Regions from separate parts of the Kribbella alba genome, predicted to be linked through region 1. Evidence: riboswitches for the same ligand, from Rfam matches in the RefSeq annotation. Region 1 holds a riboswitch; the other holds the start of a gene.
What was found. A riboswitch is a leader RNA that binds a small molecule or an ion and turns the genes downstream of it on or off. The one in region 1 is predicted to bind glycine.
Positions count from the first base shown of each region.

Region 1 (15,318 bases):
GCCGGCAGCAGGTTCGGGTGGTCGGGGTACAGCTCCCACAGCACCGGCAGGATCGCCTTGGTGGACAGCATCGTCTTCCAGATCGGCTCGATCCACTGGACGGGTTCGCGCTCCACGCCGGCCAGGATGTACCGGCCGAACTCGTCGTCGAGCATGTCCTCCCACGGGTAGAGCTTGAACGCGGTCCGGATCTGCCGACCGCCCCAGTCCACGAACGCGCGCTGCGACGACTCCCAGCCGAGGTCCTCGATCTCATGCCCGTACGTCGCCAGTCCCGCCATCGCCGCGGTGTCTCGCAGGTAGGCCACCGTCATCGCCTCTTCGCCGGTGGTCTCGGCGCCCGAGTTGAAGAAGTGCGCCTCGTTCCCCGGGAACGCCCCGGCGGCGCGTTGCTCGCTCCACCACTTGACCAGCCGGTCGTGCACGGAGTTCCACTGGTCCGCGTCCGGGAAGACGTCCTCGAGCCAGTTCCACTGGATCACCGCGGACTCCAGCAGCCCCGTCGGGGTGTCGCCGTTGATCTCCAGCATCTTCGGCTCGACGCCGTTCCAGGCCAGGTCGAACCGGGCGTAGACAGATCGGTCTTCGCGCTTCAGCGACTCCTGGACCAGTGCAAGCGTTCCCGAGGCCAGCCCGAGCTGCGCGTCGTTGAACCGGTCACCTGTCGCCATCACGGCGGCGGCATGCTTGCACATCTCATAGAGCTCCTCGGTGACGCGTTCGAGGTGCAGCACCTCGTCCATCGTCACCTCGTACCACGCGCTCTCGTTCCAGTAAGGTCGCTCGCTGCCGTCGGGCAGGTCCGTCATCGGGAAGACCAGCCCCTGCTCGACGACCTTGTCGCGCCAGCCCGGGCGTGGCTTGATCGAGTGGCGCCACATCAGCCGCCAGAGCTCCCCTTGCCCGACTTGCCGAACCCGCCGCGGGTGATCGTGCCGATATCCCCGCCCTTGGTGTCGAGGCCGCCGCGCTTGATCGTCGGCGAGCCGGTTCCGCCGGGCCGCTGGCTGGGAGTGGTGTAGGTCCCGCCGGCCGTGTTGTACCGCCCACCGATCGGCGGCACGAGCCCGCCACCCCGGGTCGCCATGTAGAACCAGAAGAACCCGGCCCCGGACCCGTGGTACTCGCGATCGTCCTTGCAGTTGCCGTCGTCCGTGCGCTGCTCGGTCTGCGGGTCGACGCAGATCGCCGCATAGTCCGGCTGGTCGTCGTTCGAGCAGCCGCTCAGGGAGGCCGCAACCAGCGCGGTCAGGCCGAGCGTGATCCCCGCGCTGCGCATCCGTCGGCGTGGTTCTGTCACGGCCTTCCCTCCCCCTCGGCGGGCGGCTTCATCGAGAACATGATCAGCGCGCCCACCACCATCGTGACACCCACGACAACCAGCGGCCCCGTGCCGACCTCCGAGACCGCCAGCACCAGCACGCTGACGAACGCCGCCGCTGCCAACAGCGGCACGACCGCCCGCTGCAGTACCCGTCCGCGGATCGCCCCACTGAAATACACCGGTACTGCGGCAGCCGTCGCTACGTAGTACAGCGAAACCAGCACGGAAACCGCTGCGACGGAATCGGCCAGTACTGCGTCCGACGTGAGCACGAGTGACACGTAGATCAGCACGCTGGCTCCGGCGAAAACCCAGGTGGCCACGCTCGGGGTGGCATAGCGGGTCGAGATCCGCGCGAACTGCCCGGGGAACGCGTCCCGCCGGGCCATCGACAACATCGTCCTGGCCGTCGGCAGGATCGTGGTCTGGGTCGAAGCCAGCGCGGACACCAGCACGGCACCGATCAGGATCTTGCCGCCGACCGAACCGAGGAGATCCCTGGACAGCGCCGCGAAGAAGTCGTCGTCGGAGATCTCCGCGAGCGTGTCGACCCCGGCATAGGTGAGCGCCGCCCACGCGACCAGGACATACAGGATGATCAGGAAGACGTTCGCGAGCAGGGCGGCGACTCCTGGAGTACTGCGCGGCTCGCGGGTCTCCTCGTTGACGCTGAACGACGAGTCCCACCCCCAGTAGAGGAACACCGCGACCAGGATGCCTGTGGCCCAGGCGCCTCGGCCGGTCGACGAGAACAGCGGAAGACTGAACGACTCCGCCTCCCAGAGCGCGTTCAGCGCGAACCACAGGAGGGCGAAGATCTCCGCCGTGAGCAGGAGCAACTGGGTCCACGCGGCGACGCGGATGCCGCGATAGGCGAGCACTGCCATACCGAGGATGAGCACGGCCCCCAGGCCGGCTTGGGCCAGCCGCGAACCAGCCGCGCCGTCCAGGCCGAGCAGGACGAAGGTATAGACCGAGGCGACCTGGGCGAGGTTGCTCATGACGAGCACGCAGGCCATCACCGTGGTCCAGCCGGCCATCCGGCCGATCCCTCTCCCGAACGCCTTCTCGGTCCAGCGGAAGGTGGTGCCACAGTCGGGATCGTCCGCGTTCAGTTCCCGGAAGCACAGCGCGACCAGGACGACCGGGATCGCGCTGAGTGCGAGCAGCACAGGAGCGGCCGCGCCGACGTACCCGGCGAGCAGGCCCAGGGATACCGCCAGCGAGTATGCCGGGGCGGTCGAGGCGATCCCGATCGTGGTCGACGCCCCGAGTCCGAGCGCACCCCGCCGCAGGCTCCGGCCGCGCGAACGCGAGTCAATGGTGGTCATTGGTCAACCAGGGTGCCATGGGGACGGACCCCTTCACGACTTCATCAGCCGGCTGACGGTGAATTCATAGCCGCGGGCTCGCTGGCCTTCACGATCGGCCAGTATGCCGCCGGCCAGGGTCGTCACTCCTGCGTAGGAGCTGGCAACGCCACTACTCGACGACGAGGTTGAGGCGTTGGATACCCCAGTTGTCGGCGGCCGGGCCTGGCGGGAACCAGACGTCGACGATGTCGTCCATGATCCAACTGCCGATGTCAGCCGCATAGCAATGGCCGTAGCCGGGGACCCACAACCTCGTCCCCCACGGGATGATGCGCGCGTCGACCGCGCAGATTCCGGTGCCCGCGTTGTAGCCGAGAGCCGTTTGCGCGACGTCGTTGTACGCCGAGACGCGGTAGTTGAGAGTGGTCCCCGCAGCCAACCTGAAGGCGGCCAACCGGTTCGAGGAGTTGAGACGGAACGACGTGGTGATCTGCCCGATCGAAGAGGCCGCCGTATCCTCCGCCGACATCGCGTAGACCTGGTAGTGCGCACCGGCACAGGGGCTCGCATCCGCGACCTGCAGCGTCGGTTGACCCCAGTCGCTGATCCATTGCAGCGCCTGCCCGTTCTTGAACGCGCGGTAGGCCTTCGCCCCGGCGACTCGATTGAACGTGAACGTCACCTTGCCGTCAGCACCGAGCCCACCGCTGATCCCGGTCGGCGCCGGCAACCGGCCACTGACGTCGTACGCCGGGGCTGTGGTGCCGTTGCCGTGACCTCCGGAGATGGGCCGGTCGGGAATCGGCCCGGTGTAGAAGTGCTGGCATGCCGGCAAGGCGGCCGACGCCGTCGTCGGCGCGACGACCAGAGCGGCAACACTCAGAAGGGCCAGCGAGGCGGCCTGGAACAGACGTGAGCTGCGCACGTTTCTGGGCATGACGGGGAGACCTCCAGGACGGGGCGGGGACCATGAGGCGAGCTGAAGTGAAGAATCGTCAGCACCCAGTAAGGGCCCACCCGGTCACTTAGTCAAGGTCTCGACATAATTGCCGGTTCGTCAGTCGAGGGCGACCGCGACGTACTTGATCTCGAGGTACTCGTCGATGCCGACGGATCCGCCCTCGCGGCCGAGGCCGGATTGTTTGACGCCACCGAAGGGTGCGGCCGGGTTGGAGACGATGCCCTGGTTGAGGCCCACCATGCCGGTCTCGAGGTTCTCGCTGACCCGGAGAGCGCGGTTGAGGTCCTTGGTGAACAGGTAGGAGACCAGGCCGAACTCGGTGTCGTTAGCCATCCGGACCGCCTCGTCCTCGTCGTCGAAGGCCGTCAGCGGCGCGACCGGGCCGAAGATCTCCTCCTTCTGCACCCGGGCATCGAGGGGCACGTCGGCCAGCACGGTGGGCGGGTAGAAATATCCGTTGCCCTCAGCAACCGATCCGCCGGTCAGCACCCTGGCACCACGAGCCACGGCGTCTTCGACCAGCTCGGCCACCTTGTCCCGCTGCTTCGCGTCGATCAGCGGACCGAGGGCGACACCTTCCTCGGTGCCGCGACCGACCTTGAGCGCGGACATCCGCTCGGTCAGCTTCGCGGCGAAGTCGTCCATCAGCGACGAGTGCACGTAGATCCGGTTCGCGGCCGTGCAGGCCTCGCCCCCGTTGCGCATCTTCGCCAGCATCGCGCCCTCGACTGCCTGATCCAGGTCGGCGTCGGAGAAGACGAGCAACGGCGCATTCCCACCAAGCTCCATGCTCGTCCGCAGCACCTTGTCCGCGGCCTGCTCGATCAGCTTGCGGCCGACCTCGGTGGAGCCGGTGAACGACAGCTTGCGGGCGCGACCGTCCCGGATCAGCGGCTCCATCACCCCGCCGGAGTGGCTGGTGGTGATGACGTTGAGCACGCCGGGCGGCAGGCCGGCCTCTGTCATCAGCTCGGCCAGTTTGAGCATCGACAGCGGCGTCTGCGCGGCCGGCTTGATCACCATCGTGCAGCCGGCGGCGACCGCCGGGCCGATCTTGCGGGCGCCCATCGCGGCCGGGAAGTTCCACGGTGTGATCAGCAGGCAAGGCCCGACCGGCTGCCGCATCACCAGGAAGCGGCCCTTGCCGTTCGGCGCGGGCTGGTAGCCGCCGTCAATCCGCACGGCCTCCTCGGAGAACCAGCGGAAGAACTCGGCCGCGTAGGCGATCTCGCCCTTCGACTCCGCGACCGGTTTGCCCATCTCCAACGTCATCAGCAGAGCCAACTCGTCGGCACGCTCGGTCATCAGCTCATACGTACGACGCAAGATCTCGCCGCGGTCCCTAGGTGCAGTCGCCGCCCACTCGGCCTGGGCAGCGACGGCCGCATCCAGCGCGGCCATCCCGTCGGCCGGACTGGCATCGGCCACGTCGCACAGCGTCGTACCGGTGGCCGGGTCCTCGACCGCGAGAGTCTTGCCGCCCTCAGCCGATCGCCACTTGCCTCCGATGAACAGCTCTGCCGGACACGCCTGGATGACTTCCTGCTCTAACGACATCAGCCCCTGCCTTCCGTGGGTGAGCAGTACCCACATTAGGCCGCCTCGATCCCGCGAGTACGAGTTGTGCCGGTTACTCGTCGTCCGGATCGGGAACAAGTCGATCGCGTCCCGGCTGCAGATCTCGCCGCGCACGGTGGAGAAGCATGTCGCCAGCCTGATGACCAAGACCCAGCAACCCGACGGGAGGCGCTCAGCAGCTTCGCCCGGACTGTGTTGCAGGACTGATCCCTGGTGGCGTGCGTGTACTGGGCAGCAGGAGGACTGGTGAGTGATAGTTGTCGACTCACGGATTTCCGGGATGACCGCCCGCCTCCCGGCGTTCACCGTGTGTCCCCGGTTCGCCCGGCGGCACGCGCAAGTCGCTGGCTAATTTATGAACGCTCGCTTTATATATAAGATGGGCGAGTGGCAGGCAAGGGGTCGGACATGAGCAAGGGAACGGTCGGCGGCGGCGGTACGACGATGCTGCGGCGGATCAACGTGGCAGCTGTGCTGGACGCGGTCCGCCGCTCGGCACCGGCACCGCTGAGAGTCGCCGAGCTGGTGGAACGCACCGGCCTGGCCAGACCGACCGTGGCGCAGGCAGTCGACGAGCTGCTCGATGCCGGCTGGCTGCAGCAGCACGGCCCCGATTCCGCGGACCGCTCGCTCGGTCGCCCGGCCATCCGCGTCTCGCTGCGCGGTCGCGCCGCGCCGGTGCTGGGCCTGGACGTCGGCCCCCACCGCGTCACCGTCGGAGTCTCCGACCTGGCCGGCCGCAAGCTGTCCCTGGTACGCCGGTCCGGGCCCGGGTGGACCGCCCAGGAGCTGCTCGGAGTCATCAGCGAGGTGATCACCGAGGCGCTGGCCGAGGCAGAGGTGCCTGCCGAGGACATCGCGGCGGCAGTCGCGGCAAGCCCCGGCATCGTGGACGAGCACATCGGCCGGGTTCAGCTGGTCCCGAGTGTGCCCGGCTGGTCCGCGATCGACCTGACCAAGCATGTCCGTAGCCTGCTCGACTGCCCGGTGATGCTCGACAACGACGCCAACCTGGCTGCGCTGGCCATCGCCGCGGCGCGGGGTGGCACCGGGACTCTGCTGGCCGTTCAGTGGGGTGAGCGGCTCGGCGCCGGCATCGTGATCGACGGCAGACTCCACCGCGGTACTGGTGCCGCCGGTGAGATCGGCTTCATCGCAACCGGCCCGGACGATGTGATCAACCCCGAGGACAGCCGCGGTCCGCTGGAGCGTGCAGTCGGCTCAGAGGCGATCGCTGCACTCGGGCGACAGGCTGTGCTCGACAATCCGGAGTCGCGGCTGGCAGAGCTCGGCCGGGACCAGCTGGACACCGCCGACGTGTTCGCTGCTGCGGCAGAGCGGGACCCTGTGGCTCAGGCGGTTGTGCAGCAGGTTGCGCGGGACTTCGCCCGGGCCCTGGCCCCCGCAGTACTGGTCCTCGACCCGACGGCCGTGGTGATCGGTGGCGGTGTGGCACGAGCGGGCGCAGTACTGCTGGACGCCATCGCTGACCAGCTCCGCCTGCTCACCCTCAACCATCCGAAGCTGGAGCTCTCAGCCCTCGCCGAAGACGCCGTAGTCACCGGCGCCATGCGCATGGCCCTCGACGAGGTCTGGCAACGCAAGCTCCCCACCCCCGCCCTCACCACCCCTGCCTGACTCCAACTCGTGGACGGTTCGGGTCGCGGGGTACCACGTGTCCCCCGCAGCACTGAACGGTCATCGCATTGCCGTTGTTGAGGCCGCTGCGATTGCTGAGCTGTCAGCGGGGAGGGGTGATGGCGTGGGCGATCGCGTCGGGGCGGTCCAGGTGGAGGAGGTGGGCGGAGTCGGGGTAGACCTGGATGGTGGCGTTGAGCGCGGCGGCGAGGGATTGCTGGCCGGCCAGCCAACGCGCGGCGGTGAAGCGGGAGCTGCCGCCGGTTGCTACCAGCAACGCCGTGGGCGGAATGGCTAGCCCCGGTCGGGCAAGCAGAGTTGCCACTTCTGCGGCCAGAAGCCAGCTCCACGTCAGTTCGTGCCAGAAGCGGAGCCACGAGTCGGCTGCGCCGTACCGGCTTCGAGCGGTTGCCTTCGGCAAGAGATCCCGGTTGGCGGTGCTGCCCACCCAGATCAGGAGGCGACGCACGCCGGGGCCGAAGAGCTGCGGTGTGCCTATCCGGCCGAGAACCCTCAGCACCGAGCGGATCAGCCGGTCGCCGCGCGCCCCCGGGTAGAACCACCGCCAGCCGGTCTCCGACGGGAGGCTCGTGTCGACCAGGACCAGGCGCTCCACCTCTCCCGGGTACGTGAGCATCCACCGCAGCGCCGCGAGGCCCCCGATGGAGTGCCCGACCAGGCGTACCGGCGTACCGGCACCACTTGCCGAGCGCAACTCCTCCGGCGGCGAGGTCACCGGAGTAAGCCAGGGATCGACGACGCGAACATCCAGGCCGGGCAGCAGCTCCAGGACCCGGCCGAACTCGTCGGGAGTCTCGGCCAGACCGGGCAGCACGATCCAGGTCTCGCTCAGCGGTTGGGGGCTTGCCTCAGACTGGGCATCAGTCGCCATCGCGTCGCGCATCAACCGGTCGGGGATTGCCGCCATGTTGGCCAGAGTCGCACATGGGTCCAAGTGCATTCGGAGTGAATGGGATGATCAGTCAGGTGTCATCGGAACAGGTGATCCCGAAGTGGCAGCAGCGGGCCGCCGTATGGGTCGGTCGCGCCGTCTTGTTCGCCGCTGTCTGCTCGTTCATCGCGGTACCGCTGCATCTGTTCGCGCCGGAGTTCGTGAAGGACGCCGAGGGCGTCATCGAATTCTTCGGTATCCCGGCCGGTCACACCTTCCTGTCCGCGGTCTATCTCGCCGTCGTCGGCAGCGCCCTGCTGCGGGGCAAGCGGGCGGCGCTGCTCTGGGTGCTGTGGGTGTTCGAGGGGCTGTGGCTGCTCGAACAGATCGCCAACCTGGGCTTCATCAGCGTCCAGATCGCCAACCCGAACGATCCGGAGCTGAACGCCAAGTTCGGCCCGGCCTCCTTCGGTGATCTCGAGCTGAGCATCGCCCAGGTGATCGTGCCGATCTTGATGATCGGGCTGTTGTGGACGATCCGGAGCAGCTTCCCGGCCCGGCTCGCGCCCGGCACCAGACGGCTCGCGATCGGCGCGCTGATCACGGGCCTGGTGATCTCGATAGCCATCAGCATCACCCTGACGCAGGTCTTCCCGCACACCCTGCGCGGTCAGCGGGAGAAGATCGGCTGGGGGATCGTCGCCGCCCTCGGCCAGAGCCGGACCCGGATGGGCGCCGACCACGAGGGCCACGGCTGGGTCGGCCTGACCGTCGGGTTCATCTCCGCGGCCTCCCTGGTGATCGCGTTCGCGATCTTCCTGCGATCCGTGCAACGGGTCCGCTACCTGAGCCAGGTCGAGGAGCTGCAGGTCCGGCGCCTGCTGCTCGAGTACGGCGAACGCGACTCGCTCGGGTACTTCGCCACCCGGCGCGACAAGGCCGTGGTGTTCTCTCCGGACAACAACGCCGCGATCGCCTATCGGGTCGTCAACGGGGTCAGCCTCGCCAGCGGCGATCCGCTGGGTGATCCCGCGGCCTGGCCCGGGGCGATCCAGCGCTGGCTCGCCGAGGCGCGCACCTACGGCTGGTCCCCCGCGGTCCTGTCCGCCAGCGAGGAAGCCGCGCAAGCCTATGCCGCCGCTGGTCTTCGTGCACTGGCGATGGGCGACGAGGCGATCATCGACGTCGCCGACTTCACCCTGGAAGGCCGGACGATGCGGCCGGTCCGCCAGGCTGTCACCCGAGCCCATCGAGCCGGGTACCACGCCGAGGTCAGGCGACACGGGGATCTGTCGCCTGACGTCCTCCATGAGTACGTGAGGCTCGCCGAGCAATGGCGTGGAGGGCAGACCGAGCGCGGCTTCTCCATGGCCCTGGGCCGTCTCGGGGATCCCGCCGACGCGCGCTGCGTGATGGTGATCGCGCGCGACTCCGACGGCGCGGTACGAGGGTTGTTGTCGTTCGTCCCGTGGGGTGTCCGGGGCGTCTCGCTGGACCTGATGCGGCGCGATCCCGAGTCGGTGAACGGACTGATGGAGTTCATGGTCGCCTCGCTGGTGGATGCCTGCGGCGACCTCGGCGTCCACCACATCTCGCTGAACTTCGCGATGTTCCGCGAGATCTTCAGCGACGCCGAGCGAATCGGCGCCGGTCCGGTCCTGCGGATCACGAACGCGCTGCTGACCGCCGCCTCCCGGTTCTGGCAGTTGGAGAGCCTCTACCAGTCGAACGAGAAGTACCTGCCGCGCTGGTCGCCCAGACTGATCTGCTACTCGCGCGGCGCCTCACTCGCACAGGTATTGCTCGCGGCCGGCACAGCCGAGGGCTTCCTGCCCGCGCCGCGGCCGTGGACCCGCGTGGACACCGCGGAGACGGCCGAGCGGCACGCGATCATGGCGGCGGACGGCGGCCGGTTCGCGGCGGCTGTTCGCGAGCAGGAGGAGGAGTTGCTGCGGCCCGCAGTGCCGGATCGGCGACTCACCGAGCAGGAGCAGATCCGCCGCGCCAAGCTGGCTGGACTCGTCGCCGCTGGAATCGAACCGTATCCGGTCTCAGTCCCCCGGACGGAAACGCTGGAACGGATCCGGGCCCTCCACCAGAACCTGCCCGCGGACCACCACACCGGCCAGGAGGTGTCGGTCACAGGTCGGGTGATGCGGATGCGGAACCACGGCGGGCTGTCGTTCGCTCAGTTGCAGGACGGACTTGCCGACCTGCAGGTGATGCTGACCGCCGAGGCCTGTGGTGACGAGGCGCTCGAGCACTGGCGCAAGCTCGTCGACATCGGCGACCACGTCAGCGTCACGGGTGAGGTGGTGACGAGTCGCCGCGGCGAACTCTCGATCGCGGCGACCGGCTGGGTGATGGCGGCCAAGTGCCTGCACCCTTTGCCGGACAAGCGGAAGGGCTTCACTGATCCGGAGGCCCGGGTCCGGCAGCGCCATCTCGACCTGGTGATGAACCCCGAGTCGCTGCAGATGATGCAGCACCGCAGTACCGCAGTACGGGCGTTGCGGAACGGGTTCGAGGCGCGCGGCTTCATCGAGGTCGAGACCCCGATGTTGCAGGCCGTGCACGGCGGCGCGAACGCGCGTCCTTTCGTGACCCACATCAATGCCTACGACACCGAACTGTTCCTGCGGATCGCGCCCGAGCTGTTCCTCAAGCGGTTGAGCGTCGGCGGGCTCGGCAAGGTGTTCGAGCTGAACCGGAACTTCCGCAACGAGGGCGCCGACGCGACCCACAACCCGGAGTTCACCTCGGTCGAGGCCTATCAGCCGTACGCCGACTACATCGTGATGCGCGAACTCACCCGCGAACTGCTGATCGAGACCGCCACCGCGGTGTTCGGCAAGCCCCTGGTGAAGCGCCCGGACGGCGAGATCGACATCTCCGGCGACTGGCCCGTCATCAGTGTGCACGACGCGGTCAGCCGAGCGGTCGGCGTCGAGATCGACGCTGGTACGTCGGTCGAGAGGTTGCGGTGCCTCTGCGCGGAACACGGCGTGCACGTCGCGTTCGACCTGTCGGCCGGCGAACTGGTCCTCGAGCTGTACGACGAACTGGTCGAGCCGCAGACCACGACGCCGACCTTCTACACGGACTTCCCGCTGGAGACGTCGCCGCTGACCCGCACGCACCGGTCCGACCCGAGACTCGCCGAGCGCTGGGACCTGGTCGCTTTCGGCGCCGAGATCGGTACGGCGTACTCCGAGCTGGTGGATCCGGTCGAACAGCGGCGCAGGTTGACCGAGCAGTCGCTGAAGGCGGCCGCGGGAGATCCCGAGGCGATGTCGCTGGACGAGGATTTCCTGAGCGCGCTGGAGTACGCGATGCCGCCGACGGGCGGGCTCGGCATCGGCATCGACCGGGTGATGATGATGCTCACCGGCCAGAACATCCGCTCCACCCTCGCCTTTCCCTTCGTCCGCCCCGCCCCTCGCCCCTGACCGCACAGGGTTGCCGTTCGTGCGCGGAGGAGCTACAGGCCGACTTCGCCGATCAGGCCGCGCAGGATGTCCGCGAGGGTCGGCGGCTGCGGGTGGTCCGGCCGACCTGGCGGATCGCTGGGTGTGGTGGGAGGAGGCGTGGTCGGAGGCGGCGTGGGATGCGTGGGCCGCGGAGGTGGAGTCGTGACGGTCGGCGGCCTGGTTGGCGTGGGCCTGTCGCCGGTTGTCGGCCGCGCGACCGCTTCGCCGACTGTCTGCGGCGCCTGGGGCTTGGTCGTCGAGGTGGCTGCCTTGTCTGCCGGTTTTGCGCTGGGCGGTTCGGTCGGCTGCCCGGATGGTTCGGCCGTCGGCACCGGTGTCGGCACCGGGATCGCCGTCGGGGTCTCCGGCGGAATCGCAGGGAAGACCTTCGCGGGCAGCCCACTCGACGGCGGTCCGGCGAGCGGGTTGACCGCGTCCGCACCACCAGGGTCCGGCAGCAGGATCAGCGGCGCCCCGATCCGCGGCCCGCCCAGCAAGCTGATGACCACCAACAGGGCATAGACGCCCGTCGGGGCGGCGATGAGAACGGCGATCCGGCGAAACCCCTCACGCTTCTGCCAGGGCCGGCGGCGGTCTGCCTGTTCTTCCTCGGAGAACGGCTTCACAAGTCCCGCACAGTAGCGGTTGAAGAAGCGTTTCAAACAGCCCTTTGGAACTATTTCCCGGTCGCGACACCACATTCGCCATCGTTATCACCACAGTGCGACCACTCCGTCGCAAAGAGTCAGCTAATTGGTCCGGTCGCTAGCATTCGATGACGTTGACGGCGAGGCCGCCGCGGGAGGTCTCCTTGTACTTGACCTTCATGTCCGCGCCGGTCTCGCGCATCGTCTTGATCACCTTGTCGAGGGTGACGACGTGGACGCCGTCGCCGTGCATCGCCATCCGGGCCGCGTTGATCGCCTTCACCGAGGCCATCGCGTTGCGCTCGATGCAGGGGATCTGGACCAGGCCGCCGACCGGGTCGCAGGTCAGGCCGAGGTTGTGCTCCATCGCGATCTCGGCCGCGTTCTCCACCTGCTCCGGAGTCCCGCCGAGAACCTCGCACAAGCCGGCCGCCGCCATCGAGCAGGCCGATCCGACCTCACCCTGGCACCCGACCTCGGCACCGGAGATGGACGCGTTCTCCTTGTAGAGCACGCCGATCGCGCCGGCCGTCAGCAGGAACCGGATCACCCCGTCTTCGGTGGCACCGGGCACGAATCGCCGGTAGTAGTGCAGCACCGCCGGAATGATGCCCGCGGCACCGTTCGTCGGCGCGGTGACGATCCGGCCGCCGGACGCGTTCTGCTCGTTGACGGCCAGCGCGAACAGGCTCACCCAGTCCAACACCTTCAGCGGATCCACCGACCACGGATCCTGGGTCAGCTTCTGGTGCAGCGCGTGCGCCCGGCGCGGAACCTTGAGACCGCCCGGCAGGATGCCCTCGGTGCCGCAGCCTTCCTGCACGCAGTCCTGCATGACCTGCCAGAGGTGCAGTAGCCCGTCGCGAATCTCGGGCTCGGCCCGCCAGGCCAGCTCGTTCGCGAGCATCACCTCACTGATCGGCAGTTGCGACTCACGGCACCGGTCGAGCAGTTGGGCCCCGGACCGGAACGGATACTTCAGCGGCGTCCGATCCAGCACGATCCGGTCGCCGGCCGCGGCGTTCTCATCGACGACAAACCCACCGCCGACCGAGTAGTACGTCCGCTCGCGCAGCACCTCACCAGCGCCATCCCGCGCGACGAAGGTCATCCCGTTCGGGTGGTACGGCAGCGACTTGCGCCGGTGCATGACGAGCTGGCTGTTCTCGTCGAACGCGATCTCGTGCTCACCCGCGAGCCGCAGCCGGCCCGCCGTCCGGATCGCCGCGACCCGGTCCTCGACCGAGCAGGTGTCGACCGTTTCCGGGTCCTCCCCTTCCAGACCGAGCAGGACCGCCTTGTTACTGCCGTGCCCGTGCCCGGTCGCGCCGAGCGAGCCGAACAGCTGGGACTCGACGGCCGCAGTACGGGTGAGCAGGCCGTCGGCGGCAAGGCCGAGAGCGAAGGTGCGGGCGGCGCGCATCGGACCCACGGTGTGGGAGCTCGACGGGCCGATCCCGATGCTGAACAGGTCGAACACGCTGATCGCCATGTGGAGGCCTCCTGGTCGTCATCGACCGGTCGGTATGCCTCCCCGCTCTGTCAGGCTGCTGCCTTCCAGAGGTGCCTCGCCCGTGCGGTGAGGGTGCCTGAGAGATTCTTGGGGAGAGTTGCTCCTACGGCGCCTGGGTCGAGCCCAGGTCTCTCCCGCACGGGTTCATGCGGCTGCTGTGCAGTTTGGGTTGTCGGACGCCGTGACCGTACGGCGAGCCCGCCGCGCGCGTCAATCCGACGGTGGAGCCGCTTCCCTCCAGCGATGGATCCGGGATGCCGCGCCGCAGCGGACGCTGCTCGCCTGACAACCACCGCGCGTACTACCGACGTCCGAAACCGGCCGGCGCGCCGTACTCAGTCGCGTCCGGCCAGGTGCTCGACGAACCAGGCCGAAGCCAACTGGGCGACCTTCTCGAGGGTTCCCGGCTCCTCGAAGAGATGGGACGCGTGCGGGACGATCATCAGCCGGCTGAGGCCGCTGAGCTTCTCCCGGGCGCGCTGGTTCAGCTGGATGACCTTGGCGTCGAGTTCTCCCACGATCAGCAAAGTGGGTTGGCGTACCAGCCGTAGCCACTCACCGGCCAGGTCAGGACGGCCCCCGCGCGAGACCACGGCACCAATTTCCTCCGGTCGCGCCGCAGCGGCCACCAGGGCGGCTGCGGCACCGGTGCTGGCGCCGAACAGGCCGATGCTGAGCCCCGCGGTGGTCTCCTGCTCGGTCACCCAGTCAGCCAGTGCGCTGGTTCGGACCGCCAGACGGTCGATGTCGAACCGGACCTCCGCAGTACGGGCGTCGATCTCCTCCTCCTCACGGGTGAGCAGGTCGGCCAGGACAGTGGCCAGGCCGGCATTGCGGAGTTGCTCGGCGACATACCGGTTGCGCGGGCTGTGGCGGCTGCTGCCGCTGCCGTGCGCGAACACGACAACACCGCGGGCCTGCTCCGGCACGGTGACGTCGGCATCGAGTTCGACACCCGCGACCGGTATCTGCACACTTTGTTCCACGGTCGGCATCGCCAGGACTCCTAGGGATTACACGGCGAACGGATACGTCTCGGGCAGTTCGCCGGTCTCCCAGCGGGCCGTCCGCTCCAGCGGCTCGACCGCTCGCGTCTCGTCGATGTGGATGACCGCGTCGAACTGATGGGAGACGCGACACCGGAAGTAGTGGCTCTGCCGCTCCGTCTCGGGCCGGTAGATGACACCGATCGCGCGCTCGAGCCTGGCCGCGCTCAGCAGCTCGGCGGCCTTCGGCGCGACCTGGAAGGCGAGTAGGAACTCCTTCTCGCCGGTCTCGTGGAACAGGTCTTCGACGCTGTCGGGAAGCGCCGGCCGCACCCACTTGCGCTCGGCCGGTCCGCCCCAGTCGTCGGCCGCGGTCACCGTGCCCGTGTGGGTGGTGAACCCGATCAGCCGACAGGCGTCAGGATGGCGTTCGCGCATCAGTTGGCCGACGGTGACCTCGCCCCGCATCCCGGACTCGGTGACCCGGGCGTCCCCGACGTGGGAGTTGTGCGCCCACACGACGATCTTGGCCGTCCCACCCCGCTGCCCGGACAGGTGACGGGTGAGGCCGTCCAGTGTGTCGACCATGTGGCGGTCGCGAAGGTTCCAGGAGCTCGACCGCCCGCCGAACATCGTCCGGTAGTACACCTCGGCGTCCCGCACGACCGTGGCGTTCTGCTGGGCGTAGAAGAGCTCGTCCTCGGGGAGCAGCGCGTCTTCGCCGCGGGTGTCGTTCCCGAGCCGCTGCAGCTCGACGAGTTGTGCGACAGCCTGCTCCTCGCACGACTCACCCGCTCCGTATGCCGCCGCGTAACCGTACGACTGGCCGTCGTCCCCAGAGGAGTGATCGAAGCAGGAGTACCGCTCCCTGGCCCGGGCCGCGGCGGCGGGGTCCACCTCTTCCAGGTAGGCGACAACCTCCTCCATCGATCGGCGAAGGCTGTACAGGTCCAGCCCGTAGAAGCCCGCCATGGCGCCTTCCTCGAGGTGGTCGTT
Region 1 is NZ_BAAANE010000004.1:1,256,417-1,271,734, forward strand. Features, by position in the region: gene ABD210_RS12785 (glutathionylspermidine synthase family protein) at 1-881, opposite strand, end outside; gene ABD210_RS12790 (hypothetical protein) at 881-1,300, opposite strand; gene ABD210_RS12795 (APC family permease) at 1,297-2,655, opposite strand; gene ABD210_RS12800 (3D domain-containing protein) at 2,807-3,574, opposite strand; gene ABD210_RS12805 (NAD-dependent succinate-semialdehyde dehydrogenase) at 3,695-5,155, opposite strand; gene ABD210_RS12810 (helix-turn-helix transcriptional regulator) at 5,133-5,426, shown strand; gene ABD210_RS12815 (ROK family transcriptional regulator) at 5,585-6,814, shown strand; gene ABD210_RS12820 (alpha/beta fold hydrolase) at 6,918-7,742, opposite strand; gene lysX (bifunctional lysylphosphatidylglycerol synthetase/lysine--tRNA ligase LysX) at 7,802-11,155, shown strand; gene ABD210_RS12830 (hypothetical protein) at 11,188-11,802, opposite strand; gene ABD210_RS12835 (L-serine ammonia-lyase) at 11,942-13,315, opposite strand; glycine riboswitch at 13,391-13,483, opposite strand; gene ABD210_RS12840 (dienelactone hydrolase family protein) at 13,672-14,331, opposite strand; gene ABD210_RS12845 (erythromycin esterase family protein) at 14,350-15,318, opposite strand, start outside.

Region 2 (15,318 bases), on a different contig from region 1:
CACCATAGTTCCGTCCGGGGCCCGATGATCTCGATCCGATCACCGTCGGGTCACCGCTGTGCAGCAGGCATAGCCGAACCGGTTCGGACCCGTTCAGCTATTCAGGGGACAAACGGGGGCTTCCCCGGAGTGGCCGGGGCAAAACCTGGTGGCGTGTCCAAGTACAGTAACGACCGGGACAGGGGCGTTGAAGAAACTGGGAGGGTCGCGTGCCGGACTTGGAAGTGTCCGACCGGATACTGACGATCCCGAACGCACTCAGCTTCCTCCGGTTGCTGGGTGTGCCGCTGTTCCTGTGGCTGGTGCTGGGTCCCGAGAAGGACGGCTGGGCCCTGCTGGTGCTCGCCGTGTCCGGGTTCACCGACTGGGCCGACGGCCAGATCGCCCGGCGGATGAACCAGACCACCCGGCTCGGGCAGATGCTCGACCCGGTGGCCGACCGCCTCTACATTTTCGCGACCGTGCTCGGGCTCGCCCTGCGCGACATCATCCCGTGGTGGCTGGCGATCGCCTTGCCGCTGCGCGACCTGTTGCTGACCTTCACACTGCCGGCTCTGCATCGTCGCGGCTTCAACGCGTTGCCCGTTCATTTCCTGGGCAAGTCGGCCACGTTCTGTCTGCTCTATGCGTTCCCGTTGCTCCTGCTGGGCGACGGCGACAGCACGTTGAACCTGTTGGCCCGGGTGTTCGGCTGGGCCTTCGCCATCTGGGGGACCGCGCTCTACTACTGGGCCGGTGCGCTGTACTTCGCGCAGTTGCGCCACCTCATCCAGACGGTGAAACCGATCAGTGGGCCGGCCGGGTAGATCGTGACTCAGTCCCCACCAGGACAGCAGCGCCGAGTAGACGCGTCCATGTCACTGCTGAACAACCTGATGGCCCACCCGCTGGACGAGGGGTACGCCGTCGCGGCCCGGACGCGTCCGTCGCAGGGCGACCGGCCGAACAAGTCCCGGCACCGGGTGATCCTCGTGATCGCGCTGGCCGCGCTGGGCTTCCTGCTCGCGGTCGCGGCCTCGCAGAACTACCGCAGTGCGCCGGCCGCCGAGACGCAGCGCAAGGAACTGATCACCCGGATCAACGAGGCCGACACCAGGCTGAACGATCTGCGTGCCCAGCAGACCAAGCTGGCCGACGAGGTCCGCGGTCTGCAGGCCGGCGGGCTGAGCAATTCCAGCTCAGGTGCCGCTCTGCAGCAGCAGCTCGACAACCTGGAGCTGCAGGCCGGTGCTGTCGCCGTGACCGGCCAGGGCTTGAAGGCGGTCGTCGATGATGCGAAGAATGCCGACAAGGAAGGCCGGCTGCTCGACGTCGATCTGCAGCAGCTGGTCAACGGGTTGTGGGCCTCGGGAGCCGAGGCGATCTCGGTGAACGGCCACCGGCTCACGTCGATGACGGCGATCCGCAGCGCCGGCAGTGCCATCACTGTCGACTACACCTCGCTGACCCCGCCGTACACGGTGCTCGCGATCGGTGACACCGCGACCATGCCGGCCCGGTTCGCGCAGAGTTCGGGTGGCCAGTGGGTGCAGTACCTGGTCAGCAATTACGGTGTCCGGAGCACGATCACGACGGAGGATTCCTTGCTGGTGCCAGCCGATGCGACGATCGCGCTGCGGTACGCGAAGGTGGGTGGACCGAAATGATCGCCGTCCTCGGTCTTGTCATCGGCGTGGTCGTCGGTCTGATCGTCGCGCCCAACGTGCCGGAGTGGGCGCAGCCCTACCTGCCGATCGCAGTGGTGGCAGCGCTGGACGCGGTCTTCGGCGCGTTGCGGGCGTTCCTCGACGGGATCTTCGACGACAAGGTGTTCGTGGTCTCGTTCATCTCCAACGTGCTGATCGCGGCCCTGATCGTCTACCTGGGCGACCAGCTCGGGGTCGGCTCGCAGCTGTCCACCGGCGTGGTCGTCGTGCTGGGCATCCGGATCTTCACCAACATGGCCGCGATCCGGCGACACATCTTCAGGGCCTGACATGAGCGCAGACGAACCCACCCCGCCGCCGGCTCAGCCGAAGGCGAAGCTGCCGAACCTGGCGCTGCGGCGGTTGCGCGCGGGGTTCAGGCCGTCCCGCGGCCAGGCGATCGTCGCGGTCGTGCTCGCGCTGGTCGCCTGTATGGCGGTCGTCCAGGTCCGGGTGAACCGGGCCGACGACGGCTACCAGAACGCCCGGCGCGAGGACCTGATCGCGATCCTGGACGGCCTGGGCCAGAACACCCGTCGGCTGGAGAGCGAGATCGCCGACCTGGACGCGCGCAAGAACAACCTCGCCTCGAGCGCGGACAAGGCGCAGACCGCCCGCGAGCAGGCCGAGCAGCAGGTGCGCGTGCTCGGCATCCTGGCCGGCACGCTGCCCGCGCAGGGCCCCGGCGTGCGGATCACCTTGAACGACCCGGCCGGCAAGATGACCTCGAGCAACCTGCTGGATGCGATCGAGGAACTCCGGGACGCGGGCGCCGAGGCGATCCAGATCAACGGCTCGGTCCGGGTGGTCGCCAGCACCGACCTGACCGACGAGGCCCCGGGCGTGAGGATCGACGGCGAGAAGGTCGTCTCGCCGTACGTGATCGAGGCGATCGGCGAATCGCACAACCTGGCGGAGGCGGCGAACTTCCCCGGCGGTCTGGTCAGCGAGGTGACCGGTCCGCAGGTCGGCGGCACCGCCGAGGTGACCGAGTTGCCGTCCTTGCAGATCACCGCCTTGCACGCTCCCGACGAGCATCGTTACGCTCGCCCGACGCCCAGCCCTTCCAAGTAGAAAGAGGACCGAGGTGTACCCCGAAGACCTGAAGTACACGGCCGAGCACGAATGGGTGAAGGCCGGTGAGGAAGGCCCGGCGCGGGTCGGTATCACCGACTTCGCGCAGGATGCGCTGGGTGACATCGTGTACGTCCAGCTGCCCGAGATCGGCACCGCTGTGCGGGCCGGCGACTCCTGCGGCGAGCTGGAATCCACCAAGAGCGTGAGCGATCTGTTCGCTCCGGTGAACGGCACCGTGAAGGCCGTCAACGAGGCTCTGGCGGACCAGCCGGACCTGGTCAACACCGACCCGTACGGCGAGGGCTGGCTGCTGGACATCGAGATCGAGGACGAGGAGGAGGTGGCGGCCCTGATGGACGCCGACACCTACAAGGGGACCCTTGAGCAGAACTGATAGGTTGGCCGGACCTCAACCGCCGGTCGAGGGTTGAGCTAGCTGTCCACACTTGTTCCACGGGGTCTATCTACTAGACGTCGCCGGACCACCGGCGATCGGGAGGATCACAGCATGCCGTTCTGCAACCAGTGCGGGCACGAGAACTCCGAGGGCAGCCGGTTCTGCTCGCAGTGCGGAACGATGCTCCCTGGCGCGGACCGTCCGGTGCCTGCCCCGGGCGTGACCGACACCGCGATGCTGACCCCGATCGGCTCCGACACCGACATCGAGCGGGTCGAGACGGGCGAGCAGTTGTCCGCCGAGGACGAGGCCGCGGTCGGTGCATTGCCGGCCGGGTCGGCGCTGCTGATCGTGCAGCGCGGGCCGAACGCCGGCAGCCGGTTCCTGCTGGACGTGGACGTCGTGACGGCCGGTCGGCACCCCGACAGCGACATCTTCCTGGATGACGTCACCGTCTCCCGCCGGCACGCCGAGTTCCGCCGGGACGGGATGGGCGTGAAGGTCCGCGACGTGGGCAGCCTGAACGGCACCTACGTGAACCGCGACCGGATCGACGAGGTCCAGTTGTCGAACGGCGACGAGGTCCAGATCGGCAAATACCGCTTGGTGTACTACGCCAGTGGCCAAGCCTGACCCAGCGGCTGGACTGAGCATCGGTGAGGTGCTGCAGTTGCTGCAGGCCGAGTTCGCCGACGTCACCATCTCCAAGATCCGCTTCCTCGAGGCGGAGGGGCTGGTGACGCCGGCGCGCACCGTGTCCGGATACCGCAAGTTCGCCGCCGCCGACATCGAGCGGCTCCGCTATGTGCTCGCGGCCCAGCGCGACCAGTACCTGCCGCTGAGGGTGATCAAGGAACACCTGGGTGCGATGGAGCGCGGACTGCGTCCCACTCCGGGTGGTCGGCCCGCCGCACCGGAGAACCTGCCGGAACCGCCCGGGCTGCCGGGTGCGGAGGACTTCGGCGTTTATGGCACCGAGTTGAAGTTGACCCGCGAGGAACTGCGAGCGGCCGCGGGGATCACCCCGGAACTGCTCGACCAGCTGGAGAGCCACAACCTGGTGGTGGCCCGGGGCAACCACTACGACGGGGACGCGATCCTGGTGGCGAGGACCGCGGCCGAGTTCGCGGAGTACGGGATCGAACCCCGGCACCTGCGGCCGTTCCGGACCGCGGCGGATCGCGAGGTCGGCCTGATCGAGCAGGTGATCAGCCAGCGCCGTGACGACAAGACCCAGGAGCTCGCAGCGCTCGCGGTCCGGCTGCACGCGGCGCTCGTCCGCTCCCGCCTCGCACGCTGACCAGCGCCACCCCCGCAGGCCCGCCCGGGGCTGGCCCGCAGAGTAGGCTGGAGAGGTGCGCGAAGTCGACGTAGTCGGAGTCCGGGTTGAGATGCCCTCGAGTCAGCCCATCGTGCTGCTCCGGGAGGTCGGCGGTGAGCGTTATCTGCCGATCTGGATCGGCGCGGCCGAGGCGAGTGCGATCGCTTTCGCCCAGCAGGGGATGGAGCCGCCCAGGCCGCTGACGCACGATCTGTTCGCCGAGACCATCCGCGTGCTCGGGCACACCCTCAGCCAGGTCCGGATCGTGAACCTGACCGACGGCGTGTTCGAGGCGATCCTGGTGTTCGACGACAAGACCGAGATCTCGGCCCGTCCGTCGGACTCGATCGCCCTGGCGCTGCGCACCGGTACGCCGGTCTTCTGCACCGAGGAGATCCTGGCCGAGGCGGGGATCCCGGTCCCGGACAGCGAGACGGACGACGATGAGGTGGTGGAGGAGGAAGAGGTCGAGCGGTTCCGCGAGTTCCTCGACAACGTCACCCCCGAAGACTTCGACAAGAGTTGAGCACCCGCACGACGAGCCCGAACTTGAACCGTGCTGGTACAAGCCCGGACAGGTAACGATTCGTATCGGTGCCGCGACACGCAACCGGCTCAGGGCGGTTGTCGTTGACCGGCCCTGGTCGGCGGCTTACCTTGAAGGAGTTGTGGAGTCTTGTAACTCCACGGATGTGATCCGTTCCAGTCGGTACCCCAGGGAGGCTCAGGCGTGACACGCACCGGCGACACTGATCTGACGGCGCAGTCGACGTCCGAAGCACACGCCGAGGCGGCAGCCAGCGCCGGCGTCCAGGGGCTGCTCTTCGACGACGACCTGTCGCCGATGCCCGACGACGTCGGTTTCCGCGGCCCGACGGCCTGCGCCGCGGCCGGCATCACCTACCGTCAGCTGGACTACTGGGCGCGCACCGGACTGGTCTCGCCGTCCGTCCGCCCGGCCACCGGCTCCGGCACCCAGCGTCTCTACGGCTTCCGCGACGTGCTGTTGCTGAAAGTGATCAAGCGGCTGCTCGACGCCGGCATCTCGCTGCAGCAGATCCGCAGCGCGATCGCCCACCTGAGCAAGCGCGGCATCGACGACCTGACCCAGATCACCTTGATGAGTGACGGCGCGTCGGTCTACATGTGCACCTCGCCGGACGAGGTGATCGACCTGCTGGCCGGCGGCCAGGGCGTCTTCGGCATCGCTCTCGGCGGTGTCTGGCGCGAGGTCGAGGGATCCTTGTCCGAGCTGCCGACCGAGCGTCTCGACGCTCACAGCGACGGCGACTCCGAAGGCCACGCGAACGACGAACTCGCTGCCCGCCGCCGTGCCCGTATGACGGGCTGAGGTAGGCTCGACCCAGCCGTACACAGCACTCGGGAGAGTCTCAGGCCTTGTTTGGCTGGGCGCCGAAGGGGCAATTCCTCCCCGGAACCTCTCAGGCCCATGGACCGGGTGCCACAGGCGACTCTGGAGCGTGCAGCGCGTGACAGAGGGGGAGGCCCGGCAACAGTCAGCAACGGAGCCTCTCGATGAGTGTGAACGAACCCCTGCCGCAGGTCTCGGCCGCCTTCGCCGACCGTCACATCGGGCCGCGCCCGGACGAGGTCGCCCGGATGGTGCAGACCCTCGGGTACGCCGATGTCGACGCGCTGGTGGATGCCGCCGTGCCCGCGTCGATCCGCTCCGCCGAGCCGCTCCGCCTGCCCGAACCCGCGTCCGAGGTGGACGCGCTGTCGGAGCTCCGGCAGTTGGCCGCGCGCAACAACGTGGCCACAACGATGATCGGCCAGGGTTACTACGGCACCTTCACGCCGTCGGTGATCGTTCGCCGGCTGGTGGAGAACCCTGCTTGGTACACGGCCTACACGCCGTACCAGCCGGAGATCTCGCAGGGCCGGCTGGAGGCGTTGCTGAACTTCCAGACCGTGGTGTCCGACCTGACCGGCCTGCCGACCGCGAACGCGTCGCTGCTGGACGAGGGGACCGCCGCGGCCGAGGCGATGACGCTGGCGCACCGGTCGAACCGGAAGAGCAAGAGCAACCGCTTCCTCGTCGACGCCGACTGCTTCGCCCAGACGATCGCGGTGGTGCAGACCCGGGCGGAGGCACTCGACATCGAGGTCGTGGTCGCCGACACGACCGACGGCCTGCCCGACGGCGACTTCTTCGGCTTCCTGGTGCAGTACCCCGGCTCCGGCGGCGTCGTACGGGATCTGAAGCCACTGATCGCCGCCGCGCACGAGCGGGAGACCCTGGTCGCGGTTGCGTCGGACCTCCTCGCACTGACGCTGCTCGAGGCGCCGGGCGAGGCCGGGGCGGACATCGTGATCGGCTCGTCGCAGCGGTTCGGCGTGCCGTTGTTCTACGGCGGTCCGCACGCCGGCTTCATGTCGGTTCGCGCCGGGCTCGAGCGGTCCCTGCCGGGCCGGCTGGTCGGGGTATCGGTCGACGCGGACGGCGCCCCGGCGTACCGGCTGGCGCTGCAGACCCGCGAGCAGCACATCCGCCGCGAGAAGGCCACCTCGAACATCTGTACTGCGCAGGTGCTGCTGGCCGTTGTCGCTTCGATGTACGCCGTCTACCACGGCCCCGACGGGTTGAAGGCGATCGCTCAGCGGGTGCACGACCACGCTGACAGCCTGGCCGCGTCGTTGCGCGCAGGGGGCGTCGAGGTCGTGCATGACCAGTTCTTCGACACTGTGCTCGCCCGGATACCGGGCCGTGCGGCGGACGTGGTCGACGCGGCTCGTCAGACCGGCATCTGGCTGCGCCTGGTGGACGCCGACCACGTCGGTATCTCCTGCGACGAGAAGACCGACCTCACCGCGCTCGGCCGCGTCTGCCGCGCCTTCGGCGTCCGGTACGACGGATCGCTGAGCGGCGCGGACCTGGCTCCCGAGGTGGCTCGGACCAGCGACTACCTCACGCATCCGGTGTTCAACACGCACCGGTCCGAGACCGCGATGCTGCGGTACCTGCGCAAGCTGTCCGACTACGACTACGCGCTCGACCGCGGCATGATCCCACTCGGCTCCTGCACGATGAAGCTGAACGCCACCACCGAGATGGAAGCGGTCACCTGGCCCGAGTTCTCGGACCTGCACCCGTTCGCCCCGATCGAGGACGCGGCCGGCTACGTGACGCTGATCGGGCAGCTGGAGCGCTGGCTGGCCGAGGTCACCGGCTACGCGAAGGTGTCACTGCAGCCGAACGCCGGCAGTCAGGGCGAGCTCGCGGGTTTGCTCGCGATTCGCGGCTACCACCGGGCCCAGGGCAACGAGGACCGCAACGTCTGCCTGATCCCCGCCAGCGCGCACGGCACGAACGCGGCCTCCGCGGTGATGGCCGGAATGAAGGTTGTCGTTGTCAAGGGCAACGATGACGGCACGATCGACCTGGACGACCTACGGGCCAAGGCGACCGAGCACGCGTCGAAGCTGGCCGCGATCATGATCACCTACCCGTCCACGCACGGCGTGTACGAGGCGAGCGTGACCGAGGTCTGCCGGATCGTCCACGAGCACGGCGGCCAGGTCTACGTCGACGGCGCGAACCTGAACGCGCTGCTCGGCCTGGCCAAGCCCGGCGAGTTCGGCGGCGATGTGAGCCACCTCAACCTGCACAAGACGTTCTGCATCCCGCACGGCGGCGGTGGCCCGGGGGTCGGGCCGGTCGCGGTCGCCGAGCACCTCGCGCCCTATCTGCCGAACCACCCACTGCTGGACCAGGCCGGTCCCGACTCGGGTGTCGGTCCGATCAGCGCGGCGCCGTTCGGTTCGGCCGGCGTGCTGGCGATCTCCTGGGCGTACATCCGGATGATGGGTGCCGAGGGGCTGACCTCGGCCACGAAGGCCGCCGTACTGACCGCGAACTATGTGGCCAAGCGGCTTGAGGGCGCGTTCCCGGTGCTCTACACCGGCGAGAACGGGCTGGTCGCGCACGAGTGCATCCTGGACCTGCGGCCGATGACCAAGGCGACCGGCATCACCGTCGACGACGTCGCGAAGCGGCTGATCGACTACGGCTTCCACGCGCCGACGATGTCCTTCCCGGTCGCGGGGACGCTGATGGTCGAGCCGACCGAATCAGAGGATCTGGGCGAACTGGACCGCTTCTGCGACGCGATGATCGCGATCAAGCACGAGGTCGACCGGGTCGCCGCCGGTGAGTGGCCGGCCGGCGACAACCCGCTCGTGAACGCGCCGCACACCGCCTCGTCCGTGATCAACGACAAGTGGGAGCACGCCTACACCCGCGAGGAGGCGGCATTCCCGCAGTCGGTCGACCGGACCGCGAAGTACTGGCCGCCGGTGCGCCGCATCGACGGGGCTTATGGTGACCGGAACCTGATCTGCTCCTGCCCAGCCCCGGAGGCCTTTGAGTGACCCTGCGTTCCGACACCGTTGCCGCGTTGTACGCCGAGGTGGCGGTGGCCCAGAGCGAGTGGAAGTTGCCGTCGATCAACGCCGGCGTCGTTCGAGACGGTGAGCTGGTCTGGACCGGCTCGCGCGGTCAGATCGCCGACGGGGAGGGACTGGCGCCCGGGCCGTTCGTGCAGTACCGCATCGGGTCGATCACCAAGACGTTGACGGCGGTGCTGGTCATGCAGTGCCGCGACGACGGCCTGCTCGCGCTGAACGATGCCGTCGGCAAGCATCTGCCAGGGATCGCCTTCGGTGATCTCACCATCCGGCAGTTGCTGGCGCACTCGGGCGGCATGAACGCCGAGCCCGAAGGTGATTGGTGGGAGCGCAATCCGGGGGTCTCGTTCGAGGCACTGACGGGTGCGATGGACGACTCCCAGGCGGCGGGCCGGCCCGACCGCCGGCATCACTACTCGAACCTCGGCTACGCGCTGCTGGGCGAGATCGCGGCGCGGTTGCGGGGCGCGCCGTGGATGGAGCTGGTCGCGTCGCGGATCCTCGATCCGTTGGAGATGCGGCGGACGACGTACTTCCCGGTGGCGCCCGCCGCGCGGGGGTTCTCGGTGCATCCCTTCAGCGGGCGACTCGAGCAGGAACCTGCGTACGACGCCGGGGCGATGGCGCCGGCCGGTCAGTTGTGGAGCACGATCGAGGATCTGGCCAAGTACGCGTCGTTCTGGATCGACCCGGGCTACGACGTGCTGAGCCGGGACACCATCGACGAGATGGCCGCACCTGCTGCCGCGGATCCTCGCGAGGCGCTGAGCGCGTCGTACGGGCTGGGGTTGCGGTTGCACGCGGACGGCACGCACCTGTTCGCGGGCCACACCGGGTCGATGCCGGGCTTCCTGGCCGGGCTGTTCGTCGACCGGGAGCGGCGGATCGGCGCCGTCACCCTGGCGAACGGGACGTTCGGGAAGTGCGCCATGGTGCCGGTGGACCTGCTGCGCATCGTCGCGAGGTACGAGCCGTTGTTGCCGCCGGAGTGGTTGCCGGAGCCGACGCTGGCCCAGGGCGAAGAGCTGCTGGGTCACTGGTACTGGGGGAACACTCCACTGACGATGAGCGTCGAGGCCGGGATCCTTCAGCTCTCCGGTGGGTTGACGTCACGCTTCTCCCCGCTCGGCCCGGACCTCTACCGCGGCCGTGACGGCTACTTCGCCGGCGAGAAGCTGCGGGTGGTGCGTGACGGCACCGCCATCACCCACCTCAACCTGGCCACCTTTGTTCTCACCAGGACGCCGTACGGCGCCTAGGAGATGATCTCCACCAGCCGCAGGGATTCCCGCGGTCCCTTCATGGACAGCTCAGCCACCTGGCCGATGCCCTTGACGTAGTACTTGTTGTCCAGCACGGCCGGCTCGAGCGCTGTGGTCTCGGCGGTCCGCAACGCGCTCCGGAAGGTGCCGAACGGAACCGTCACGGACGCGCGACGGTTGAGGACCCAGAACACGTCCTCGGCGTGTCCCCGGTACCATTCCTGGCGGAACTTCCGGCCGAGTTGTGGCTGAGCCTGCATGAACACACCCGGTTGTGCGCCTTTCACCCCGGCATGGAACGAGCCCTCCGTGCTGACGACCCGGCCGCGGCTGTCGAGCTCAGCGGTGTCCTCGCCGAAGTACCACACGTTGCCGCACCGGTCCTGGGCGTAATAGTCGCTGGTCCGTTCGTGCAGCACGTTGTTCAAGTACAGGCGGTCTTCGACGACCCGGGTCCGGACACCGGCGACCACCTTGGTCCGTGACGTCGTGACGAACAGATTGATCGCCTTCCGGCCGTCCTTGATCCCGGTGGAGACCAGCGTCCGCCCGATCTTGAGCGGGAACCAGGCGTTGGTCACGTTGGGTGTGAAATCCTTCGGCGCGAACCGCGGGTGGTACCGGCTGCCCGTACCGAACACCGGCAATCGGCATCCCCACTCGACCTGTGCGGATGTGTCAGCCGCCGGCAACAAGGTCGCCGCGACCACCATCGTCGTCGCCAACGCACCCTTTGCCATCCAACCGAACATGTTGAGCGTCCCTTCCGTCGGGTTGTCACCGCTCACCCTCTGCCCGCCGCACTGAACCAGTGCTGAACCCGAAGGAGTTGACATGGCGAACAGTGCGGGACTTAAGTTAGGTCTGCCTTAGTAAGGGTTACCTTACTCGACAACTTTCCGGGAGACCTGGATGCCGCTGCCAGCGCGTCTCGTTGCGCCTAGCTCGCCGCCTGCCGATGTACCGCGTAGTCCGTTGGACTACGACGAAACGCTTGTCGACTGCGGGGCCGGTCCACACTGGCCGCTGGCGTCGACGGTGCGCGATCGGGGGCGGGGGCCGTTGCCGGCCGGGTTGCCGGCCGAGGTGTTGCGGCGGACCACGGAGATGCTGGGCGAGGCGCGGGTGCCCTCGACCGGTGTCGGCGAGTCCGCTGCGCTCGATCTGATCGCCGGACTGCTCGACAACCACGGGATCGACCTCAGCCACCCGCATGCCGCGGCGCACTTGCAGCCGCCGGTGTTGCAGGTCGCGGTCGATGCGGATGCGCTGGCTTCGGCGAGCAACGCCTCGATGGACACCTACGACTCCGGCCCGGCGACCCTGGCGATCGAGCAGTGGGTGGTGCGGGCACTGGCCCGGCTGGCCGGGTTCGGTCCCGAAGCCGATGGCGTCCTGACTCCGGGCGGCTCGATCTCGAACCTCCTTGCGGTGCTGATCGCGCGAGACAGTGCTGCGGCCAAGGTCGGCATCGACGTCCGCCGACACGGTATCGATGGCCTCGACCGGCCGATGGTGTTCTGCTCCGAGCTTGCCCATTTCTCCGTCCAGCGAGCCTGCGCGGCGCTCGGCCTGGGCGAGGATGCGGCCGTCACGATCGCCTCGGACAGCGACTTTCGGATGCGACTGGACGTGCTCGAGGCCGAACTGGCCCGACCCGGACGTACTCCGATCGCCGTGGTGGCAACCGCCGGTACGACGGACTACGGGTCGATCGACCCGATCGCTGGGATCGCGTCGCTGGCTCATCAGCACGGCGCCTGGCTGCACGTGGACGCGGCGTACGGGTTCGGGGCGCTGTTCTCGGACCGGTTGGCTCCGCTGCTGGCAGAGCTGCCGGTGGCCGATTCGGTCACGCTGGATCTGCACAAGATCGGCTGGCAGCCCGCTGCGACGAGCATGTTGCTGGTAGCTGACCGGAACCGGTTCGCCTCCTTCGGGCGATCGGTGGACTACCTGAACCCGGCCGACGACATCGACTCAGGACTGGACGGGCTCCTGGGCCGCAGCCTGCAGACAACCCGTCGGCCGGACGCGGTGAAGGTCGCCACCACGCTGACTGCCTATGGACGGACCGGTCTGGGCGCGATGCTCGACACCTGCCACGAGCTGGCGCACGCGGCCGCGGCCCGGGTCGTTGCCGACAGCAACTTGGAGTTGCTCGCGCCGGTGACCTTGACCACGGTGTTGTTCCGGGTCGCGGGGGAGGAGTTGGCGGCGGCCGAACTGGACGCGGTACAGGGTGAGGTGCGGCGTCGGTTGCTGACGTCGGGGCGCGTCCTCATCGGCAGGACGAAGGTGCCGGCCAGGAACGGCCGGCCGGCGGCGGTCGCGTTGAAGTTGACCCTGCTGAACCCGAATGCCACCGCTACGGATGTCGAGGAACTCCTCGACCAGGTCGTTGCCACCGGCCACGACGTGTTGGCTGGGCGGGCAGCGTGACTTCACCGCTCGAGGTCTCCAGCTCCGCTCATCTGAACGCGATCCTCCGGTGCTACACGCGAGAGTCGTCCATCCCGGTCACTGCCGATCCGCTGATGCTGACCGTCGGCGGCTCGACTCTGACCGCCAAGGTGCTGCACGCGTCCCGGACCGGGCTGCATGCGTTCAGCGACGTCCTGTTCGACGGTTCGCCGGTCGCGCCCGATGAGTTGGTGCGGCTCCTGTCGATCGGTGCCGACGCGGACGAGATCGAAGATCTGGCGGCTCGGACCGCTGAGTCGGTCCGCAACGTGTCGCTGTTCGTCGGCGATCACGGCGAACGTGGGCCGGGTCGATTCCTCCAGGCTGAGCAGGCCTTGGTGTTCGGCCATCTGAACCACCCTGCTCCGAAGAGCCGGGACGGGTTGAGCGGTGCTGAGCTGGCGGAGTACTCGCCGGAGCTCGGTGGTCGCTTCGCGGTGCACTGGTTCGAAGCCGACGCCGAGCTGGTGTCGTCGGACCAGGTGGCCGGTGCACCGTCACTGCAGGGACTGGACGCCCTGCAGTTGATGGCCGCGCTGGCCGGCATCACACCCGCCGCTGGGAAGGTCCTGATCCCCGCGCACCCTTGGCAGGCGGCTGCCGTGCTTGGCCGGCCGCAGGTAGCCGCCTTGGTGGCCGAGGGACGGGTCAAGCCGCTGGGGCCCCTGGGCGCTCAGTGGTACCCGACCTCGAGCCTGCGCACCGTCTACCACCCGGACCTGCCGGTGATGCTGAAGCTGTCGCTCGGCCTGCGCATCACGAACTCCCGCCGCGAGTCGACGCCCACCGAGCTCCGCCGCGGCCTGGAGATCAACCGGCTGCTCGATGCGGCCTACAACGCCGGTACTGCGACCGCCCATCCGCGGTTCTCCATCGTGCGGGACCCGGCGTGGGTTGCCCTGGACGAGGGCGGTCCTACGTTGACCGGGCTGGACGTCGCCGTGCGCGAGGTGCCGACTGCTGTCGATGACTACGCCTGCCTTGCGGGGCTCGTAGCGCCGCGGCCGGGACAGCTGAGTCGCCTTGGCTCCCTGGCGGCGGACGACCCTGCGGCCTGGGTCGCGTCGTACATCGACGAGGTGCTGGTCCCGATGCTGCACCTGTACGCCGAGACCGGGATCGGGCTCGAGGCGCATCAGCAGAACACGCTGGTCCGGCTGGATGACGTGGGCAAGGTTGCAGGTGGCGCTTATCGGGACAACCAGGGCTACTACCTGGCCTCGTCGTACCTGCGAGGTCTTCTGTCGGTCACCGGGCTATCCGACTCCGCGCTGGCCGTAGTTGACGACGCGATCGTGGACGACCGGCTGACCTATTACCTGCTGCACAACCAGGCCTTGGCGGTGGTTGGGTGCTTGGCGGTAGACGGACTTGCTGATGAGGATTCGCTCCTCGCGGTGGTCCGCGACCGGCTCACTGAGGCACTGCCCGAGCTGAAGGCTGCTGGGCCCGACGGGGATCGCCTGGCGCAGCGCTGGTTGTCCGCGGAACGCCTGCCGTGCAAGGCGAACATGATGACACGGCTGCGCGGGATCGACGAGGTTGTGGCGCCGCTGGACGCGCAGTCGGTCTATCTGGAGATCCCGAATCCGCTACAGCTGGGTTCGTTGTGAGGTGCGAGGTAGTGCCACCCCTGCAGCTCGACAACGGCTTCGACCTCCGCCCGGCAGGACCTGCGGACGCCGCAACGGTCGCTGGGTGGATGACGCAGCCGCACATCCGGCAGTGGTGGCACCAGGACTGGTCAGCGGTGCGGTGGGCCGCAGTGATCGAGGAGCAGGTCGCGGGCGGCCACTCCATCCCCTGCATGACGTCGCTGGACGGTGAAGAGCTCGGGTACGTCGAGCTCTACCGCGTGCGGCACGACCGGCTGGCGGAGTACTACGCCAGCCAGGAGCACGACTGGGGCGTCCACATCGCCATCGGCGACAGCACGCGAGTCGGCAGGGGGATCGGCCGCAGACTGCTTGGCTCCCTGGCGGAGGCCCTGCTGAGGGCTGATCCCCGGTGTGACCGGGTAGTGGCGGAGCCGGATGCAGCGAACACCCCGTCGGTTCGCGCGTTCGCCGCCGCCGGTTTCGTCTGCCAAGGGGAGTTGCGGCTGCCCGAGAAGACAGCACTACTGATGATTCGGCCGCGGACCGTGGAGGCTTGAGATGACCAGCGACCCGTACGACGTGATCGCGATCGGCTGTGGCCCGTTCAACCTTGGGCTAGCCGCTTTAGCTCATGGTCTGGACGAGGTGAACCTGGCGGTGCTGGACAGCCGGCCCGAGTTCACGTGGCACCGCGGGCTCATGTTCGACGACGCGATGCTGCAGGTGTCGTTCCTGGCCGACCTGGTCAGTTTGGTCGAGCCGGCGCACCCGCTGTCGTTCCTGTCGTACCTGCGGGACAACGACCGGCTGTACCAGTTCTACGTGCGGGAGAAGTTCCACCCGACGCGGCGCGAGTACGAGGCCTACTTGCGCTGGTGTGCTGCGCAGTTGGAGTCCTTGCACTTCGGGCACCACGTAGCCGCCGTGGTTTGGGACGGTGACGCCTTTGCCTTGACCGTCGAGCGCCCTGGCTCTACCGAGGTGTTCAGGGCTCGCCACCTGGTGCTTGGCGTCGGCACCGAGCCCGCTGTACCTGCCGCGCTTGCCGGCTTGCCCGAGGAGCGATTCCTGCACTCTGCTGACTACC
Region 2 is NZ_BAAANE010000009.1:16,652-31,969, reverse strand. Features, by position in the region: gene clsA (cardiolipin synthase ClsA) at 210-806, shown strand; gene ABD210_RS24910 (DUF881 domain-containing protein) at 855-1,646, shown strand; gene ABD210_RS24905 (small basic family protein) at 1,643-1,975, shown strand; gene ABD210_RS24900 (DUF881 domain-containing protein) at 1,977-2,759, shown strand; gene gcvH (glycine cleavage system protein GcvH) at 2,773-3,156, shown strand; gene ABD210_RS24890 (zinc-ribbon and FHA domain-containing protein) at 3,271-3,792, shown strand; gene ftsR (transcriptional regulator FtsR) at 3,779-4,459, shown strand; gene ABD210_RS24880 (bifunctional nuclease family protein) at 4,515-5,006, shown strand; gene ABD210_RS24875 (MerR family transcriptional regulator) at 5,211-5,831, shown strand; glycine riboswitch at 5,852-5,948, shown strand; gene gcvP (aminomethyl-transferring glycine dehydrogenase) at 6,017-8,872, shown strand; gene ABD210_RS24865 (serine hydrolase domain-containing protein) at 8,869-10,167, shown strand; gene ABD210_RS24860 (hypothetical protein) at 10,164-10,910, opposite strand; gene ABD210_RS24855 (pyridoxal phosphate-dependent decarboxylase family protein) at 11,209-12,612, shown strand; gene ABD210_RS24850 (IucA/IucC family protein) at 12,609-14,246, shown strand; gene ABD210_RS24845 (GNAT family N-acetyltransferase) at 14,258-14,788, shown strand; gene ABD210_RS24840 (lysine N(6)-hydroxylase/L-ornithine N(5)-oxygenase family protein) at 14,790-15,318, shown strand, end outside.
Region 2: it holds a riboswitch for glycine, as region 1 does, so the genes downstream of both, gcvP (aminomethyl-transferring glycine dehydrogenase) here and ABD210_RS12835 (L-serine ammonia-lyase) in region 1, are expected to answer to the same signal.